3 regions of the Paraburkholderia sp. Cpub6 genome follow, and region 2 is predicted to be linked to each of the others. Evidence: predicted binding sites of a transcription regulator. Region 2 holds the regulator's gene; each other region holds the start of a gene.

Region 1 (3,280 bases), on a different contig from region 2:
GCTGCCGTTCGCGCGCGAGGTGTGTGACGCGGTCGCGCAAACGTGGCGGCCCACGCGCGATCACAAGATGATCGTCAACCTGCCGGCAAGCGTCGAAGCGGCCACGCCGAACGTGTTCGCCGACCAGATCGAATGGATGCATCGCAACCTCGGTTACCGCGACAGCATCGTGCTGTCGGTGCATCCGCACAACGATCGCGGCACCGCCGTGGCCGCGGCGCAGCTCGCGCTGCTGGCCGGCGCGGATCGCATCGAAGGCTGTCTGTTCGGCAATGGCGAGCGCACCGGCAACGTCGATCTCGTCACAGTCGCGATGAATCTCGACGCGATGGGTATCGACAGCGGTCTGGATTTCTCGGATCTCGCGACGATCAGGCGCGTGGCGGAACGCTGCACGCGGCTTCCGGTGGCGGCGCGGCATCCGTATGCGGGAGAGCTAGCGATGCGCGGCACGCGCGAGGCGCGCGACGCGGATGCCGATGTAGACGAGCACGGCGCAAACAGCCGCGACAAAGCTGGCGAATGCGCGACCGCGTGAATTCGCGTTGGGCCTCGAGCCTGCTGCTGCGGAGTGCACACCCGCATTCCGCTGCCGCTGAAGACGCGCTCACGAGGCGCGCCCGCCCGATGAGAATCTCACTCGAGCGCGCAACGGGTCGCCTGCCACGCGATCAGTCGCCACTGCCCGTCTTCGTGCGTGTGAATCGCGGTATAGGCAATCGGAAACAGGAGCGCGCCGTTGTTCGCCTCCATCTCGATCAGCGCGCGGCCCGTGACGACGTAGGTCTCGCGCCCGGCCGGCAAGACATCCTGCGACTGCACCTCGATTTGCCGATAACGACGGCGCCCCGCGGTGATCCCGTCGATGAACTGCCGCTTCGTCTCGCGCTTGCCATTCGTATGGACGTAGCTCACGTTGTCCGCGAGCAGCGTGTCGAGCGACTGCCCATCGCCATCGACCATCGCGCGAAAACGCTCTCGCTCGAGCCCGCGAATCGCTTCGATCATCTTTGCCGCCATTGCAGAGCCCCTCGAACACCGCGAGCCGCAGGCGGCCACGGTCAGAAGTGATATTGCAAATATAGCTGGCTGAAATTTATACCAGGATTCGGCTCTTTGATACCGCCATTGGAGACATGCTGGAAGCGGTAGCCGGCGACATACTGCTCACGAGCGCCGAACCGCAACCCGACGCCCGCCATCTCGGCGAACTGGCACGCGGTGCCCAACGTGAAGTCGGAAGAAATGCGCGGGCTGGTCAGCAGCCGGACGCCGGCACCCACCTCGATGAATGGCCGCACCGAACCCGACGACCTGATGAAGCGGATCACCGGCGTCACACCGATCTCGCCGATGTTGTCGTGAACGTTTCCTTCATTGGTGTGCCACCACGCGACATGCGCCTCGCCGAGCAGCGCGAAATGCCAGTCGCCGATCTGCCACCAGGTCAGGTTTGGATCCCAGACCACGCCGAGATCGAGCGTCCTGACGTGATGGTCGCCGACGCCGGCGGCCACCTGCACGCCGAACTGCTCAGCTTGGGACGCGCCCGCCGCACCCAACAGCAGAACGAGCAGAACGGCAAACGTGCTTTTTAGAGTAAGCCCACACACCACGAGATTCTGCCTGTTCATCCGCCCCCCATACTGCCGAGTATTAAGCGAGCGCCCCCTTTATTCCAAGCACGAATTCAGGAGCAAGTATTTCCCAGATAATGCCCATGACCAGCAATTATTCTCTTTAAAAACGGGGACGATGTCAGTCAAACATGAGCCTGCAACCGCTCCCAGCGGTACTTTGTACAGGTCCAACGCGCAAGGCAAATAGAGCGTATGATGGCTATCAGAAGTCAAAACTCAATAGGATTTTCGGGAACTCGGATGCCCCTGCGACCTCTAAGTATTAGCACTCGGCAGATCTGAGTGCTAACATCCATCGCTGGAGTCGTTTACTGAGTACGCTATTGTCTGATTCCAAAGGAGCTTCACACGTGAGCCATGCAATGACCCTTCCGAGTACTTTGAGCCCGTCGTCGGCTAAGGCCGCTCCGGCAGGTGCACTGGCGCTCTCGCATTCCTCGCTGCTGTCCGGTCATCTGGGCAACATCGACGCCTACATCCAGGCGGTCAACCGGATTCCGATGCTGACGCCGGCGGAGGAACGCCAGTTCGCCACCGAGTTGCGCGAACACGACAATCTGGAGGCTGCGCGCCGCCTGGTGCTGTCGCACCTGCGACTCGTCGTGTCCATCGCGCGTAACTACCTCGGTTACGGGTTGCCGCACGCCGATCTGATCCAGGAAGGCAACATCGGCCTGATGAAAGCGGTCAAGCGCTTCGATCCCGAGCAAAACGTGCGCCTCGTGTCGTACGCGATGCACTGGATCAAGGCCGAGATCCACGAGTACATCCTGCGCAACTGGCGCATGGTGAAGGTCGCCACCACCAAGGCGCAGCGTAAGCTGTTCTTCAACCTGCGCAGCCACAAGCAGGGGCTTGGCGCGTTCACGCCGGACGAGATCGAGGGTCTCGCGAAGGAGCTGAACGTGAAGCGCGAAGAGGTCGCGGAGATGGAGACGCGTCTGTCGGGCGGCGATATCGCGCTCGAAGGTCAGGTCGAAGACGGCGAGGAGTCGTACGCGCCAATCGCCTATCTGGCCGACTCGCATAGTGAGCCGACTGCCGTGCTGGCTTCGCGTCAGCGCGACCGGCTGCAAAGCGACGGCATCGCAAGCGCGCTCGACGCGCTCGATCCGCGCAGCCGCCGCATCATCGAAGCGCGCTGGCTGAAGGTGGCCGACGATGGCTCGGGCGGCTCCACGTTGCACGAGCTGGCCGACGAGTTCGGTGTCTCGGCCGAACGTATCCGCCAGATCGAAGCCAGCGCGATGAAGAAGATGCGCGGCGCGCTGACCGAATACGCGTAAAGCGTCGAAGCCATGCGCGCGTCAATTGTGTCCCGCCCATGACATAGGTAAAAACGACACGCGTTAATCGGTCGCTCCATTTAGCGACCATCGCGCTCAAGCCCCGCCCTCGCAAGACGGCGGGGCCTTTTCATTCTTTTCGCCCTTTCTTGCGTCCCCGCGGCCGCGCTTCGCGTCGGCCTATCCGCAAGCCGGCTTGTCGAGGCCGGTAAGCGTTTCTTGACGTATCGCAAGTCCGGTAGCAATACTGCACAGACGCGGCAAGTTTCGCGACGTGTTGCCGCATGGCTAAACCTGAGCGCGCGAGGTTCACCTCCTACAATCGGCATGCATTCGCCAGACTGCCTGACGGCC
Region 2 (3,280 bases):
CGCCTAGTGCCAGCGCGAGCGCGTCGATCAGGATCGATTTGCCGGCGCCGGTTTCGCCCGAGAAAACGGTAAAGCCGCTGTCGAATTCGAGGTCGAGCGCGGCGACGATGACGAAGTCGCGTATCGAGAGGTGGCGAAGCATGGAGGTCGTCGGGTGAGCTTGGGATTCGGGTGGCGGCCGCGGCGGCGTGCGAAATCAAAGTGCCGCTTACGGCCTCGGGTCTTCTTCGTGCGACGGGTACTCGTGCCAGTGCAGCTTCTTGCGTAGCGTCGCATAGTAGCTGTAGCCGACCGGATGCAGCATCGGCACCGTGTGGCGCGAACGGCGCACCTCGATCGTGTCACCGAGCTCCAGCGACGTGAACGACTGCATGTCGAAATTGACGTTCACCTCGCGCCCGGAAACGATCTGGATGCTGACCTTCGATTCGTCCGGCAGCACGATCGGCCGGTTCGACAGCGCGTGCGGCGCGATCGGCACGAGCACGATGCCCTGTAGTTGCGGATGCAGGATCGGCCCCTGCGAGGACAGCGCGTACGCGGTCGAGCCGGTCGGCGTCGCGACGATCAGGCCGTCCGAGCGCTGGTTGTACATGAAGCGGCCGTCGACCGACACGCGCAACTCCGCCATGCCCGAGAAGCCGCTGCGGTTGACCACCACGTCGTTGAACGCGAGCGCGTGGTAGATCGGCGTGCCGTCGCGCACGATGCGCGCTTCGAGCAGCACGCGCTCCTCGCGCTCGAAATTGCCGGACAGCATCTGCGGCACGATCTCGCGCATGTCGGAGATCGGAATGTCCGTGATGAAGCCGAGCCGCCCGTGGTTGATGCCGATCAAGGGCGTGCGATACGGCGCGAGCTGGCGGCCGATGCCGAGCATCGTGCCGTCGCCGCCGAGCACCACGGCGACGTCGGCGCGCGCGCCGATCTCGGCGAGACGCAGCGCCGGATAGTCGGTCACGCCGATTTCGTCGGCGGTGTCTGCTTCGAACACGACTTCCAGGCCGAGCTTCGCGATGCAGGCGGCGAGCGCGGTCAGCGGCTCGCCGATGCCTGGCGTATTGCTGCGCCCGACGAGCGCGACGGTCTTGAACTGGCTGGTCACTTGCATGCCGGCATTACACCATAGGTAGGGCCTGAAAAGAACCGCAGACCAACCCGGTTGTGGGGCGGCGCACGCAGGGCGTCTGCGTATGTCGCGATTATCGTTAGAATGGTGAAGACCCGATGACATGCGAGCCCGCCGACGGCGGTGCATTCGCCGGGAGCGGGCGCCGCGGGCGCTCTCGGCTGCCATGCCAATGAGCTAAAATTTTTCGTCATGCTAGATCCTCGCGCACAAACCCTCCTCAAAACGCTGATTGAGCGCTACATCGCCGAAGGTCAGCCGGTCGGCTCGCGCACGCTGTCACGTTTTTCGGGCCTCGAACTGAGTCCGGCCACGATCCGCAACGTGATGTCGGACCTCGAGGATCTGGGGCTCGTGATCAGTCCGCATACGTCGGCAGGGCGCATTCCGACGCCACGCGGCTACCGCCTGTTCGTCGACACGATGCTGACCGTCGAATCCGCCGCCGACGAGGAGGTGGTGACGCGCACCGTCAAGACCACGCTGCAGGTGGGCGAGCCGCAGAAGATCGTCGCCGCGGCGGCGAGCGTGCTGTCAAATCTGTCGCAGTTCGCCGGCGTCGTGCTCACGCCGCGTCGCAGCCACGTGTTCAAGCAGATCGAATTCATGCGCCTGTCCGACCAGCGCATTCTGCTGATCATCGTGACGCCCGAAGGCGACGTGCAAAACCGCATCCTCGCCACCCAGCGCGACTTTTCGCCTTCGCAGCTGGTGGAAGCCTCCAATTACATCAACGCGCACTTCGCGGGCCTCTCGTTCGACGAGGTGCGCCGCCGCCTGCGCGAGGAAATCGACGAGCTGCGTGGCGACATGACCTCGCTGATGCACGCGGCCGTCACCGCCAGCACCGACGAATCCGACACCGGCGAGACCGTGTTGATCTCGGGCGAGCGCAATCTGCTCGAAGTCGCCGATCTTTCGTCGGACATGGCGCGCCTGCGCAAGCTGTTCGATGTGTTCGACCAGAAGACCAGCCTCCTTCAGTTGCTCGACGTGTCGAGTCACGCGGCGGGCGTGCAAATATTCATTGGCGGCGAATCGAATCTGGTACCGATCGAGGAAATGAGCGTCGTCACCGCGCCGTACGAGGTGAACGGCAAGATCGTCGGCACGCTCGGTGTGATCGGACCGACCCGCATGGCCTACAGCCGCGTGATTCCGATCGTGGACATAACCGCGCGGCTGTTGTCCATGACGCTCAGCCAGCAGTAGTCCTCGGGCTCCGCGGAACTGTCGTCATCGCAGTCCGTGGCGACCATGATGCGCGAACGCGCGGTGTCTGCCAATCGTCCGAATGGCCAGGGGTCTCTGGCGGCGCCGGGCAGAACCCGCGCCGCTATAATGAATCTCCATTGAATCGACTCGCCGCAAAATGCGGTGATTTCTGCTACCTATGCGCTTCGACCTCGAGCGGCCTTCACAGAACGCCACGTCGCATCGCGTCGCCGTGTTGCTGATCAATCTCGGCACGCCCGACGCGCCGACGCCGCGCGCGGTGCGCCGCTACCTCGCGCAGTTCCTGTCCGATCCTCGCGTGGTCGAAATTCCGGCGCTGCTGTGGCAGCTCATTCTGCGTCTGCTGATTCTGCCGTTTCGCGGCCGCAGCTCTGCGAAGAAGTATGCGGCGGTGTGGATGCCCGAGGGCTCACCGCTGCGCGTCCACACCGAAAAGCAGGTCGAGGGCCTGCGCCATCTGCTGCAACTGAACGACTACACGGTGCTGGTCGACTACGCGATGCGCTACGGCACGCCCGGCATTCCGGCAATGCTGAACCAGCTGAAGCTCGCGGGCGCCGAGCGCGTGTTGCTGATGCCGATGTATCCGCAGTATTCGGCGTCGGCCACTGCGACCGCGTTCGACGAAGCCTTTTCCGCGCTCAAGCGCATGCGCAACCAGCCGGAAATCCGCACCGTGCGCCAGTACGCCGATCACCCGGCGTACATCGCGGCGCTCGCCGCACAGGTGCACCACTACTGGCATCTGCACGGCCGCCCCGATTTCGCGGCGGGCGACAAGCTCGTGCTCAGTTTCCACGGCGTGCCCAAGCGCACGCTCGACCTCGGCGACCCGTACCACGAGCAATGCCAGCAGACCGGCGCGCTGCTGATGCAGGCGCTCGATTTGACGTCGGTCGAATGCCGCATCACGTT
Region 3 (3,280 bases), on a different contig from region 2:
GACTTTTCGAGCATGTAACTAATTCGCGAATATCGTTTTGTCCGTACTACGGCACATTTGCAGCGGTAATGAGGCCTGCTATGCGAATATTAGCTAACGTAATGCCGGACCGACCTTCTGCTCGGCAAGCTTCCAGGTCAAACGCTGTTTGACCTATTGCCGTTATCGTTTCGAAGTGGGGAGCGATTATGTTGAACCCGAAGACGTTCGGACACTTCCTTTGGCTCGTCCGCAAGACGTGGATAACACGCGGGCCGCGTTTGTACTACTCGCAGTTTGGAGAGGACGCGGTGTTGCGCGAGATAATCAGTCCCCGGTGCAATAAGGGTGTTTATGTCGACGTTGGTGCATACCACCCTGTCAAGTTCTCGAACACACATGCGCTTTACAAGCGTGGTTGGCGCGGCATCAACATAGACATGGATCCAGTGAAAATTGAAACGTTTTCTCTTGCGCGGTCTGGTGATGTCAATGTATGTGCGGCCGTCTCGAACGAGAAACAGCTCAAGGAAGTCTATAATTTTTCAAATTATGGGTTGACTTCGACCATAGATCCCATAGTGGCTGCGGCCGAAGTCCAGAAGCCTATCTCTGTCCGGACCGTTGAAACCACCACATTGAACGACGTTCTCGAGCACACCCCGTACGCCGGCCAGGAAATCGATCTGCTTTCCATCGACGTGGAAGGTCACGATTACGAAGTCTTGCGATCGATTGATATCAGCAGGTATAAACCAAAGATCATCATTGTGGAGTCGACGCTGACTTCGATAAGGGAAGTAATAGATTCCGCCATATTTCGCTATCTGGAGGAGCGCAATTACCGACTTGTCAGTTGGACATATTTGTCGCTGATCTTCAGAGTGGAAAGATCTCAAATCTTTCGAACTCAGTTATAGCGCTACGGTTCTGCAAGTATCGTCCTTGCAGCTGCTATCAATTTCACAATCCCACTATCAACGGCCGCTGCAACGGTCCAGATATACCTGGACCGACTGGTGCCTCAGCCGTGAAGCACATTCACGAGCCGCCTCGACTTGCCTGAAGGCTGACTATCGTAACGGCCCGCGCTTATGGGGATTTCCCTGGGTTTGACGTTTCGAGCGGGCGCGCCGCTCCGAAGTCGCTGCCTCGTCATGGCTCGCCTCTTTCTTCACGAAGGGCCGAATCTCGACGCAACACGTCGGTAAATTATTGTTTTCTTAGAGAAAATGCCGAACGGCAGACGTTCCGCACGGGGCGGGGTTCAAGCCCGAGCGAATCACGTTTCAGGGTCAGAGACCTTCGACCGCGTTCCCCCTTCTTGAATTTGTCACTGCCCGTCCATATAATTAGCACTCGCTGCACGAGAGTGCTAACAACATCTCCGGTTGGCTCGGCCAGCCGGGTTTTTCTCAGCGTTCTTCAGTCTCAATCAGAGAGGAGTATGTATGAACCTTCGTCCTTTGCATGATCGCGTGATCGTCAAACGTCTGGATCAGGAAACCAAGACCGCGTCGGGCATCGTGATCCCCGAAGCCGCAGCGGAAAAGCCGGATCAAGGTGAAATCCTCGCAGTCGGCCCGGGCAAGCGCGACGACAAGGGCGCAGCCATTGCGCTCGACGTGAAGGTCGGCGACCGCGTCCTGTTCGGCAAGTACGCAGGCCAGACCGTCAAGGTCGACGGCAACGAACTGCTCGTGATGCGCGAAGAAGACATCATGGCCGTGGTGCAGAAGTAAGCGCAAGGTCGCTACTTCACCGGTTATATCCAAAGTATTCAAGGAGTTAGAAGATGGCAGCTAAAGACGTCGTATTCGGTGATTCCGCCCGTGCCAAGATGGTCGAAGGCGTGAATATTCTCGCCAACGCCGTGAAGGTCACGCTGGGTCCGAAGGGCCGCAACGTGGTTCTCGAGCGCAGCTTCGGCGGCCCGACGGTCACCAAGGACGGTGTGTCGGTCGCGAAAGAGATCGAACTGAAGGACAAGCTCCAGAACATGGGCGCGCAAATGGTCAAGGAAGTCGCTTCCAAGACCAGCGACAACGCAGGCGACGGCACGACGACCGCTACGGTTCTCGCGCAATCGATCGTCCGCGAAGGCATGAAGTACGTCGCATCGGGCATGAACCCGATGGACCTGAAACGCGGTATCGACAAGGCTGTTGCAGCCGCAATCGAAGAACTGCGCAAGATCAGCAAGCCGTGCACGACCAACAAGGAAATCGCCCAGGTTGGCGCGATCTCGGCGAACAGCGATTCGTCGATCGGCGAGCGCATCGCTGAAGCAATGGACAAGGTCGGCAAGGAAGGCGTGATCACCGTCGAAGACGGCAAGTCGCTGCAAGACGAGCTGGACGTCGTCGAAGGTATGCAATTCGACCGCGGCTACCTGTCGCCGTATTTCATCAACAACCCGGACAAGCAAGTCGCCGTGCTCGAGAACCCGTTCGTGCTGCTGCACGACAAGAAGGTGTCGAACATCCGTGACCTGCTGCCGGTGCTCGAGCAAGTCGCGAAGGCTGGCCGTCCGCTGCTGATCATCGCTGAAGACGTCGAAGGCGAAGCGCTCGCAACGCTGGTCGTCAACAACATCCGCGGCATCCTGAAGACCGTTGCCGTCAAGGCTCCGGGCTTCGGCGATCGTCGTAAGGCGATGCTGGAAGACATCGCGATCCTGACCGGCGGTCAGGTCATCGCTGAAGAAACCGGCCTCACGCTCGAGAAGGCAACGCTGGCTGAACTGGGCCAGGCGAAGCGCATCGAAGTGGGCAAGGAAAACACCACGATCATCGACGGCGCTGGCGAAGCAGCGAACATCGAAGCTCGCGTCAAGCAAGTGCGCACGCAGATCGAAGAAGCGACCTCGGACTACGACCGTGAAAAGCTGCAAGAGCGCGTCGCCAAGCTGGCAGGCGGTGTTGCGGTGATCAAGGTCGGTGCTGCGACCGAAGTCGAAATGAAGGAAAAGAAGGCACGTGTCGAAGACGCACTGCACGCAACGCGCGCGGCTGTGGAAGAAGGCATCGTGGCGGGTGGCGGCGTCGCGCTGATCCGTGCACGTACGGCAATCGCTGGCCTGAAGGGCGCTAACGCCGATCAGGACGCAGGTATCAAGATCGTTCTGCGCGCCATGGAAGAGCCGCTGCGCCAGATCGTCGCCAACGGTGGCGAAGAAGCGAGTGTCGTCGTGGCAGCGGTTGCTGCTGGCAAGGGCAACTACGGCTACAACGCAGCGACCGGCGAGTACGTCGACCTGGTCGACGCAGGTGTCGTGGACCCGACGAAGGTGACGCGCACG

The links. Region 2 encodes HrcA, which represses chaperone genes, less so after heat shock. Its sites were predicted from a motif close to TTAGCACTCNNNNNNNNNGAGTGCTAA; they were not measured.
Region 1: the regulator HrcA is predicted to act here: its motif matches at 1,903-1,929, upstream of rpoH (RNA polymerase sigma factor RpoH).
Region 3: the regulator HrcA is predicted to act here: its motif matches at 1,332-1,358, upstream of groES (co-chaperone GroES).

Annotation. Positions count from the first base shown of each region.
Region 1 covers NZ_JACHDM010000005.1:302,657-305,936, reverse strand. Annotated here, with positions in the region: partial or broken gene HDG33_RS12445 (2-isopropylmalate synthase) at 1-439, shown strand, start outside; gene HDG33_RS12440 (nuclear transport factor 2 family protein) at 637-1,020, opposite strand; gene HDG33_RS12435 (acyloxyacyl hydrolase) at 1,062-1,634, opposite strand; gene rpoH (RNA polymerase sigma factor RpoH) at 1,991-2,926, shown strand.
Region 2 covers NZ_JACHDM010000016.1:84,239-87,518, reverse strand. Annotated here, with positions in the region: gene recN (DNA repair protein RecN) at 1-142, opposite strand, end outside; gene HDG33_RS24175 (NAD kinase) at 209-1,111, opposite strand; gene hrcA (heat-inducible transcriptional repressor HrcA) at 1,322-2,341, shown strand; gene hemH (ferrochelatase) at 2,523-3,280, shown strand, end outside.
Region 3 covers NZ_JACHDM010000029.1:17,879-21,158, forward strand. Annotated here, with positions in the region: gene HDG33_RS31200 (FkbM family methyltransferase) at 189-899, shown strand; gene groES (co-chaperone GroES) at 1,431-1,721, shown strand; gene groL (chaperonin GroEL) at 1,775-3,280, shown strand, end outside.